DNA from 3 places in the Streptomyces sp. NPDC026522 genome. Region 2 is predicted to be linked to each of the others. Evidence: riboswitches for the same ligand, from Rfam matches in the RefSeq annotation. Region 2 holds a riboswitch; each other region holds the start of a gene.
What was found. A riboswitch is a leader RNA that binds a small molecule or an ion and turns the genes downstream of it on or off. The one in region 2 is predicted to bind cyclic di-AMP.
Positions count from the first base shown of each region.

Region 1 (3,263 bases), on a different contig from region 2:
GCTCACCGTCATGGAGGACGAGGGGATCGTCGCCCACGCCCGGGCGACGGGCGACCTGCTGCGCGGGCGGCTCGCGGCCCTGGTGGACGAGTACGAGCTGCTCCACGAGGTGCGCGGGCGGGGCCTGATGATCGGCATCGAGTTCGGCCGGCCGGCCTCGCTCGGGCTGCGCAGCCGCTGGACGATGCTCCAGGCGGCCCGCAAGGGCCTCTTCGCGCAGATGGTCGTGGTGCCGCTACTGCAGAAGCACCGGATCCTCACCCAGGTCTCCGGCGACCACCTGGAGGTCATCAAGCTGATCCCGCCGCTGATCGTGGACGAGGCGGACGTGAACCGGTTCGTCGGCGCCTTCCGCGAGGTCATGGACGAGGCGCACGGCGGTGGCGCCCTGATGTGGGACTTCGGCAGGACGCTGGTGAAGCAGGCCGTCGGCAACCGCTGACGGCCTGCCGCAGGGACGGCCAGTCGCAGGGACGGCCAGTCGCGGGGTCGGTCAGTCGAGGAGCCGGTCCCTCAGCCGGCCGAGGGTCGCGGGCGTGAGTCCGAGTCCCTCGGCCAGGTAGGGCTCCACTCCGCCCCACGTACCCTCGATGGTCTCGAAGGCCGTGGTCAGGAACTCGGCGCGGGCGTCGAAGAGCGGAGCCAGCAGCTCCATCACCTCGGGGGAGCGGGCTTCGGGCGAGTCGTCGCCGCGCCGCACCCGGTAGCGGTTGTGCGGGGCGTTCGACTCCAGATAGTCCGCCACGATCGCCTCGCGCTCGACCCCGAGGGCGAGCAGCGTGACGGCGATCGAGAGCCCGGCCCGGTCCTTGCCGGCGGCGCAGTGCATCAGGGCCGGGACGCTGTCCTCGGCGAGGGCGTGCACGACCCGGCTGTGCTCGGCCGTCCGGTCCCTGATGATCGCCCGGTACGAGTTCCGCATCCGGGCGGCGGCCCTGCCCTCGCCCAGGAGCCCCCGGAGCTGCCCCAGATCGCCGTCCCGGACCATGGTCCAGAACTCCCGGCCGTCCGCCGGATCCGTCAGCGGGATGTTCACGTTCCGGACGCCGGGGAGATCGACGTCCGGCCCTTCCAGTGCGTGGTCGGCGCCGTTGCGGAAGTCGAAAACGGTGTGGAGGCCGAGCGAGGCCAGGAATGCCACATCGTTTTCGGTGGCATGTGCGAGATGTCCGCTTCGGAATAGAAGTCCCGACCTGACCCTTCGTCCGTCGGTCGTCGGCAGTCCGCCCACGTCACGGAAATTGCGCACTCCGGACAGTTCGGGCCCCGTGGGCGGGTTTGCGGCTATCTGCTGGGTCACGGGACGGGTCCTCCGCATCGTCGTGGGCCGTCGCGGCCGGGGTGGCGGGCGCGCGGCCGGGGGGCCGTTGCCGACTGTCCGAATTGAGCCGGTTGGGAACAACTTGCCATATCCGGGGGCGAGATCGCGGCGGATCCCGTGAGCCAGATCATACGGTGACCGTGCGTGCCTGATCGCGGAACCCGAATTCCCTTGTGGCCGCGGTCGTTGCCGTACCGGAATGGACGGAGGGTGACGGAAATTCAGCCTGCTTTTCCCACCTGCTATTCCGTCAGGAAATTCATGGCTTGTTGTGCCCGGCCCCGCTCGATTACCTTCGCGATCGATCCGGGTGGACCGCCGAATCCTGCCGCCGCCCGGGAACCGCACCCGACTATTCACGCGCGCGGCAGGAGCGGGGGAACCAGGTAAGCCGCTGTTCCGGACCTTCCCGCCGGAACGGCTCGGGGTGAAGCCGTACGCCGTCGCTGCGCGTACGGCCGGACATCTCCAGTCCGAACCCGACAGCTCACCTCGCAGGCGACGGAGAGGAATTCGTCATGCCCGCACACGGCAAGCACCGCCGCCCGAAGTCCCGTGCCGTACCCCGCGGACTGGCCGCCGCCGGTACCGGCGGTGCGGCCCTCGCCCTGCCGCTGCTGGGCGCAGCCGGTGCCCATGCGGCCCCGGCCACTGCCCTGGCGGCCGCCCCCGCCGCGCTGCCCGTCCAGGCCCCGCGGCTCCCGGTGTCCGCGCAGGCCGCGCCCGCCGTCGCCCCGGCCGTCGCCCCCACCGTCTACACCGTCGTCCCCGGCGACTGCCTGTCGCAGATCGCCGCCGACCGCCACCTGTCCGGCGGCTGGGAGCGGCTGTACGCCGACAACCGCGAGGCCGTCGGCGCGGACCCCGCCCTGATCCACCCGGGGCTCAAGCTGACGCTCGGCGGGCACGGGGAGCGGTCCTCCGCCAAGCCGGCCTCCCGAACCTCCGGCCCGGCGTCGGCTCCGTCCTCCTCCGACCGGTCCTCCGGCACGGCTCAGGCGCCTGCCGAGACCGGCTCCGGCAGCGCCGCCGCCGCCGAGCAGCCCGCCGCGCCCGCCGCCCCCGCCGCGCAGGGTGCCGGATCCGCCACCGGCGCCGTCACCGCGGCCGGATTCGTCGCCCCGGTCAGCGGCGGGATCTCCACCCCGTACAAGCTCGCGGGCAGCATGTGGTCTTCCGGTTACCACACCGGCGTCGACTTCATCGCGAGCACCGGCACCACCGTCAAGGCGGTCGGCGCGGGCACCGTGGTCACGGCGGGGTGGGGCGGTGCGTACGGCAACGAGGTCGTGATCCGGCACGCCGACGGCAAGTACTCCCAGTACGGCCACCTCTCGCAGCTGAACGTCTCGGTCGGCCAGAGCGTCACCGCCGGGCAGCGCATCGGGCTCTCCGGCGCCACCGGCAATGTGACCGGCCCTCACCTCCACTTCGAGATCCGCACGGGCCCGTCGTACGGCTCGGACATCGACCCGCTCGCGTACCTGCGCTCGAAGGGCGTCAGCATCTGACGCCGGACGGGCGTGAGCAGGTAACCGCGTGAGGCCGGGACCCCGAGGGGGTTCCGGCCTCACGCGATTCTTATTCCGCATGTGCATGGTGGCGTAGATCACGGTCCGTCAAACCCTGCTTACGTTGGCGTAGGTCGCCCGCGGGGGTGAAGGATGTGGTGCTGTGGCAGCGACGAAGACGACACTCAAGACCATCGGTTCGTACGCGGCGATCGGGGACAGCTTCACCGAGGGCGTAGGGGACCCGGGACCCGGGGATTCGTACCTCGGCTGGGCGGACCGGCTGGCCGTGCTCCTGGCCGACCAGCGGGAAGAACACGATTTCCGGTACGCGAACCTGGCCGTCCGGGGGAAGGTCCTCGACCAGATCGTGGCCGAGCAGGTGCCGAGGGCCAAGGCCCTCGCGCCCGACCTCGTCACCTTCTGCGCGG
Region 1 covers NZ_JBVHQF010000001.1:314,067-317,329, forward strand. The annotation lists gene ACZ4M3_RS01365 (aspartate aminotransferase family protein) at 1-442, shown strand, start outside; gene ACZ4M3_RS01370 (tyrosine-protein phosphatase) at 494-1,300, opposite strand; cyclic di-AMP (ydaO/yuaA leader) riboswitch at 1,661-1,835, shown strand; gene ACZ4M3_RS01375 (LysM peptidoglycan-binding domain-containing M23 family metallopeptidase) at 1,840-2,832, shown strand; gene ACZ4M3_RS01380 (SGNH/GDSL hydrolase family protein) at 2,996-3,263, shown strand, end outside.
Region 1: another riboswitch for cyclic di-AMP. It lies ahead of ACZ4M3_RS01375 (LysM peptidoglycan-binding domain-containing M23 family metallopeptidase); the one in region 2 lies ahead of ACZ4M3_RS24220 (M23 family metallopeptidase).

Region 2 (3,263 bases):
CAGCCGTCACGATGACCCTCCACCCGCAGCCGCAGGCCGGCGAGGCCAAGCCGTGGGCCTTCCCGGCCCCCGAGCGCGGGGCGCTGCCCAACGGCCTGACCCTGCTGCGCTGCCACCGCCCGGGCCAGCAGGTCATTGCCGTGGAGATCAACCTCGCCGCCCCGCTGGACGCGGAGCCCGAGGGCCTGGACGGCGTGGCCACCATCATGGCCCGAGCCCTGTCGGAGGGCACCGACAAGCACTCCGCCGAGGAGTTCGCCGCCGAGCTGGAGCGCTGCGGCGCCACGCTCGACGCGCACGCCGACCACCCGGGCATCCGGGTCTCCCTGGAGGTCCCGGCCTCCCGTCTGGCGAAGGCCCTCGGGCTGGTCGCCGAGGCGCTGCGCGCCCCCGCCTTCGCGGACGGCGAGGTCGACCGCCTGGTGCGCAACCGGCTCGACGAGATCCCGCACGAGCTGGCCAACCCGCAGCGCCGGGCCGCGAAGGAGCTCTCCAAGGAGCTCTTCCCGGGGACCCTGCGGATGTCCCGGCCCCGCCAGGGCACCGAGGAGACGGTGGCCCGGATCGACTCCGCGGCCGTACGCGCCTTCTACGAGGCCCACGTGCGCCCCTCCACCGCCACCGCGGTGGTCGTCGGCGACCTGACCGGCATCGACCTCGACGCGGTCCTCGCGGACTCCCTGGGCAGTTGGAGCGGCGGCACCGCCGAGCCGCTGCCCGTGCCCCCGGTGACCGCCGACGACACCGGCCGCGTGATCATCGTGGACCGGCCGGGCGCGGTCCAGACGCAGCTGCTGATCGGCCGTATCGGCCCGGACCGGCACGACCGCGTGTGGGCGGCCCAGGTGCTCGGCACGTACTGCCTGGGCGGCACCCTCACCTCGCGCCTGGACAAGGTGCTGCGCGAGGAGAAGGGGTACACCTACGGGGTCCGCGCGTTCGGCCAGGTGCTGCGCTCGACCGCCGACGGCAGGGGCGCCTCGATGCTCGCCATCAGCGGCTCGGTGGACACCCCCAACACCGGCCCGGCGCTGGGCGACCTGTGGACGGTACTGCGCACCCTCGCGGAGGGCGGTCTGACCGACGCCGAACGGGACGTCGCGGTGCAGAACTTGGTGGGTGTGGCCCCGCTGAAGTTCGAGACCGCGGCCTCGGTCGCGGGCACCCTCGCAGACCAGGTCGAGCAGCAGCTCCCGGACGACTACCAGGCGAAGTTGTACGCGCAGCTCGCCGCGACCGGCACGGTGGAGGCGACTTCGGCGGTCGTCGCGGCGTTCCCGGTGGACCGGCTGGTCACGGTCCTGGTGGGTGACGCGGCGCAGATCGAGGAGCCCGTGCGGGCCCTCGGGATCGGTGCGGTCACCGTCGTCACCAACTGACGGGACATTCCACCTGATTGGTGCAGGGGACTCCGGTGGCTTGTCCGCCGGAGTCCCTTTTTGCCTGTTTGGTGGTGTGGTTGTTCGTATGTGGTGTGGCGTAGGTAACAAAAGCGCGCCTCTGTTTGGAGATTGACGGAAGATCCGCCTAGCGTCGGCCGTGCTGTCCGTCAGTTGTGCGCGCCGCACCCGCGGCACCGGACAGCGATCGCCGAGTCCCCGTCAGGCGCGAGCCTGGGGAGCCGGGGACCCACAAGTGTCCCTGGGGTGAATCGGACCACCTCGCAAGAGGGGCCCGTAGGAGACCTTCCTGCTCCGAACCCGTCAGCTAACCCGGTAGGCGAGAGGGAAGGAAAGGATCAAACCCTTCATGGCGTTTGGCAGTCGTGCCGCCGGTAAGCACCGTGGTTCAAGCCGTATGAGCCGCAAGACCGCCGGTTACGCCGGCATAGCCGCCCTCGCCACCACCGGCGTCGTCGGCACCCTGGCCGGTCCCGCGTTCGCCGCGGACAGGGCCGCGGCCCCCTCGATGGAGGACACCGGCCTCAGCGCCGTGGTCGTCGCCGACCAGCTCCAGAACGAGATCGAGACCCAGGCCGAGTCCCAGCACCGCGCCGCCGAGGTCGCCGCCGCCAAGGCACAGGCCGAGGCCGAGGCCAAGACGCGCGCCGCCGAGGCCAAGCGCCTCGCCGAGGCCAAGGCCAAGGCCGAGCGCGACGCCGCCGAGCGCGCGGCCCGCGAGGAGGAGCGCAAGCGCCTCAACACCTTCGTCGCCCCGATCGACGGCTCGTACGTCAGCACGCAGTACAAGGCGGGCGGCAGCATGTGGTCCTCCGGCAGCCACACGGGCATCGACTTCCACGCCGCCGAGGGCACCACCGTCCACGCCGTGGGCGCGGGCACCGTCGTCGAGGCGGGCTGGGGCGGCGCGTACGGCAACAACGTCGTCATCCGGCACAACGACGGCACCTACACCCAGTACGCGCACATGATTTCGCTGAACGTCTCCGCCGGCCAGCAGGTCACCGCCGGTCAGCAGATCGGCATCTCGGGCTCCACGGGCAACGCCAGCGGCCCGCACCTGCACTTCGAGGCCCGCACCGGCGCCACGTACGGTACGGACATCGACCCGGTGGCGTACCTGCGCTCGCACGGCGTCAACGTCTGACCGCACGCAGCGCACCGCTTCCGTCGAAGGCCCCGGCTCACCGAGCCGGGGCCTTCCACGTATCCTGCCGCGCCCTTCGGCCCACCGGGCAAATGTTTCGTATTTCCAGCCGTCCTCGGAAATATCCGTGTGCTGCAATAGAGTCGCAGTACGGCCGTGGCGGCAACGCCGGCCGTCGGCAGTCGGAATGAGAGCGGAGTCAGGTCTTGCGTATTCCTGCGCACGCGGTATGCACAGCAATTCGTGACGACATCGTCTCCGGGGTCTTCGAGCCGGGCGGCAGGCTGACCGAAGAGGTCCTCGCCCGCCGGTACGGAGTCTCGCGCGTCCCCGTCCGCGAGGCGCTGCGCACCCTGGAGGCGGAAGGGTTCGTCACCACCCGCCGGCACGCGGGGGCCTGTGTCGCCGAGCCCACCGACCAGGAGGCGGCGGACCTGCTGGAGCTGCGGGCGCTCCTGGAGCCGCTCGCCGCGGCCCGGGCCGCCCGCCGGCGCACCGAGGGCCACCTCAAGGTGCTGCGAGGTCTGGTCAGACTGGGCCAGGAACGGGCCAGGAGCGGCCGCGGAGAGGATCTGCGCGCCCTGGGCGGGTGGTTCCACGAGACGCTCGCGCAGGCCTCCGCCAGCCCCGGGCTGATCTCCGTGCTGACGCAGACCCGGCACAAGATCGCCTGGATGTACGTGGTGCAGGCACCGGCCCGGCCGGTCGACTCCTGG
Region 2 covers NZ_JBVHQF010000009.1:284,726-287,988, reverse strand. The annotation lists gene ACZ4M3_RS24225 (M16 family metallopeptidase) at 12-1,379, shown strand; cyclic di-AMP (ydaO/yuaA leader) riboswitch at 1,579-1,737, shown strand; gene ACZ4M3_RS24220 (M23 family metallopeptidase) at 1,750-2,547, shown strand; gene ACZ4M3_RS24215 (GntR family transcriptional regulator) at 2,754-3,263, shown strand, end outside.

Region 3 (3,263 bases), on a different contig from region 2:
TCATCATGCGTGGCCTGCGCACCCTTCCGGTCCGCTTCACACCCCGAAACACCTGAGGCCATAACGGGGCACCTGCTGACCCGGAGTCAGCTACCGGCCGAACTTGTGACATGCGTTCGAAGGGGGCTAGGTTCTGCCGTTACCCCGCCGTTATGCGAAAGGTGCACTACATGCGTTCCGGGAACGGCCGCCACAGACGCCCCCGCCAGGTACCCGCCATCGTCGTCACCGCCGGAGTCACGGGCTCCGCGCTGGCCCTGCCGCTGCTGGCGGCCACCAACGCCTCGGCTGCCGACACCTCCACGTGGGACAGCGTCGCCGAGTGCGAGAGCGGCGGCACCTGGAGCGCCAACTTCGGCAGCGGTGCCTACGGCGGACTCCAGTTCACCCAGGAGCAGTGGAACAACGCGGGCGGTCTCGAATTCGCGGCGCGCCCCGACCTCGCGAGCCGGTCCCAGCAGATAGCCGTCGGCGAGCGGGTGCTGGCCTCGCAGGGCCCCCAGGCGTGGCCGCTGTGCGCCGCCTCCTCCGGGCTGGTCAAGGACGGCCCCGCCGCCGACGTGGACCCGGGCGCACCGGGCACCCCCCGGCAGGTCGCCCCCAGCCCGTCCCGCCCCGACAACGCGGTCCCGGACACCGGCTCCGGTGACCCCGCCACCGACTTCGGCGCACCCACCCCGGCCGCCCCGGCCCCCGGCGCCCCGAGCCCGTCCGCCACGGCGCCGTTCGCGCTGCCCGTCGCGCCGCTCGCGCCCAACAGCGGACTGCCCGTCATGCCCGAGCCGGACCTGCCGACGACGCCCGGCCCGACGCAGCCCACCGGCCCGACGCAGCCCACCGGCCCGGCCACCACCGGCCCGGCCACCCCGACGACCCCGGGCAGCCCGACGGCTCCGGCCACGCCCGCCCCGTCCGGGACGCCCGCCACGCCGACCGTCCCGGCCGCCGGGACCCCCTCCGCCACGCCGAACGCCCCCGCGGCCGACTCCGCGACCGGCTCCACCGCCGAGGGCGGCGGCAAGCACCGCGGCCCGGCGGCGGTCGAGACGCCCGCGGCGCCTGACGCCGCGTCGGACCCCACGTACACGGTGAAGGCGGGCGACAGCCTGACCGCCATCGCCGACGCCCAGGGCCTCAAGGGGGGCTGGAACGCGCTCTACCAGGCCAACGAGCAGGTCATCGGCAACGACGCCGACCTCATCAAGCCCGGGCAGAATCTGGATCTAACCAAGAAATAACGGGCACTTCGGGCGGCCGTAAAGAGCTGAATGCCCGTTATCCGCAAGTGAGACATGCGTCTCTTCCGGTCAACTGGCGTGTCTCGTACCGAAGCTCCCGCAAACCCCGCCCTCACCTGCGAAAACGCCCCTAAGCGGAACGCAAGCAGGCCGATTTCTCCCCGATGTCCCTCGTTGAACATCGGGGAGAGACCTGTCTACCTTCTGAATCGCTCGCCACCGCGGGCCCCTTCGACCGCATCGCCGAATCCTGCCGGCGGACGGAGGGAACAGTCGTCGCGTAAAGCGCCGAAGGCAGGAGCGGGGGAACCAAGGTAGGCGCCGGGACCGGCCGTTGAGAGACGGCCACGGAACCGGCTAGGGGTTAAGCCGCGCGCTGGTCGCGCGGCCGGGCAACTCACTCGCCCGAACCCGACAGCTCACCTCGCAGGCGTCGGTGAGGAGAAACTCCATGCTGCTTTCCGGCAAGGGCAAGCACCGCCGCGCCACGGCCATTGAGCGGACCACCCGTATCGTCACGCTCGCCGGCGTCGCCGGTGTCGCCGTCGCCGCGCCGCTCATGGCAGCCGGCTCCGCGAGCGCTGCCACCGGCTCCGAGTGGGACCGCGTCGCGGCCTGCGAGTCCGGCGGCAACTGGGCCATCAACACCGGCAACGGTTACTACGGCGGCCTGCAGTTCTCGTCCTCCACCTGGGCCGCCTACGGCGGCAAGGCGTACGCCGCGCAGGCCAACCAGGCCTCCAGGGCCCAGCAGATAGCCATCGCCGAGAAGGTCCTCAAGGGCCAGGGCAAGGGCGCGTGGCCGTCCTGTGGCGTGGGCCTGTCGAACTCCTCGTACAGCGGCGGCGGCGCGGCCGAGGCTCCCAAGCCGCAGCCGAAGACCGAGACCAAGGCCGCCCCGGCGCCGAAGAAGGAGACCAAGCGGCCCGAGGCCCCGGTCACCCGCTCCGAGCGCGCCGAGGCCCCCACCACCAAGGCCGCCCCGAAGACCGAGACCCCGAAGACGGGCAACGGCTCGTACGAGGTCAAGGAGGGCGACACCCTGGGCACCATCGCCGAGGTGAACGGCGTCAAGGGCGGCTGGGAGAAGCTCTTCGAGCTGAACAAGGACATCGTCCCCGACGCCGACCTGATCTTCCCGGGTCAGAAGCTGAAGCTCAGCTGAACCATCGGGTAACACCGACTCCGGCCACCGCCCGGCGCGTACCCCCACGCGCCGGGCGGTGGCGCGTCCGCGGCCGGACCACGGCCGATCGGCGGACCCTTTGTCCGGGAAAGCGGGTGTCCGGCCGGTTTTTCGTCCCAGGACCCGGGCGGTCGGCGGGTCCAGTGCCCGGAGCCGGTTAGGCTCTAGTCGGCAGGGCCGTCCCACGGCCGCCTGCCACCGCACACCCAGCGTCACATCCCAGAAGGAGATGCTCGTGCCGTCCATCGACGTCGTCGTAGCCCGGGAAATCCTGGACTCCCGAGGCAACCCCACGGTCGAGGTCGAGGTGGGCCTCGACGATGGCAGCACCGGCCGTGCTGCAGTCCCGTCCGGCGCCTCCACCGGCGCATTCGAGGCCATCGAGCTCCGTGACGGTGACCCCAACCGTTACATGGGCAAGGGTGTCGAGAAGGCCGTCCTCGCCGTCATCGAGCAGATCGGCCCGGAGCTCGTCGGCTACGACGCCACCGAGCAGCGGCTGATCGACCAGGCCATGTTCGACCTGGACGCCACCGACAACAAGGCCTCCCTCGGCGCCAACGCCATCCTCGGCGTCTCCCTGGCCGTCGCGCACGCCGCGTCCGAAGCCTCGGACCTGCCGCTCTTCCGCTACCTCGGCGGCCCGAACGCGCACCTGCTGCCCGTCCCGATGATGAACATCCTCAACGGTGGGTCGCACGCCGACTCCAACGTCGACATCCAGGAGTTCATGATCGCCCCGATCGGTGCGGAGTCCTTCTCCGAGGCGCTGCGCTGGGGCGCGGAGGTCTACCACACCCTCAAGAAGGTCCTCCACACCAAGGGCCTGTCCACCGGCC
Region 3 covers NZ_JBVHQF010000010.1:223,485-226,747, forward strand. The annotation lists gene ACZ4M3_RS25720 (cytochrome P450 family protein) at 1-56, shown strand, start outside; gene ACZ4M3_RS25725 (transglycosylase family protein) at 171-1,238, shown strand; cyclic di-AMP (ydaO/yuaA leader) riboswitch at 1,515-1,686, shown strand; gene ACZ4M3_RS25730 (transglycosylase family protein) at 1,690-2,403, shown strand; gene eno (phosphopyruvate hydratase) at 2,654-3,263, shown strand, end outside.
Region 3: another riboswitch for cyclic di-AMP. It lies ahead of ACZ4M3_RS25730 (transglycosylase family protein); the one in region 2 lies ahead of ACZ4M3_RS24220 (M23 family metallopeptidase).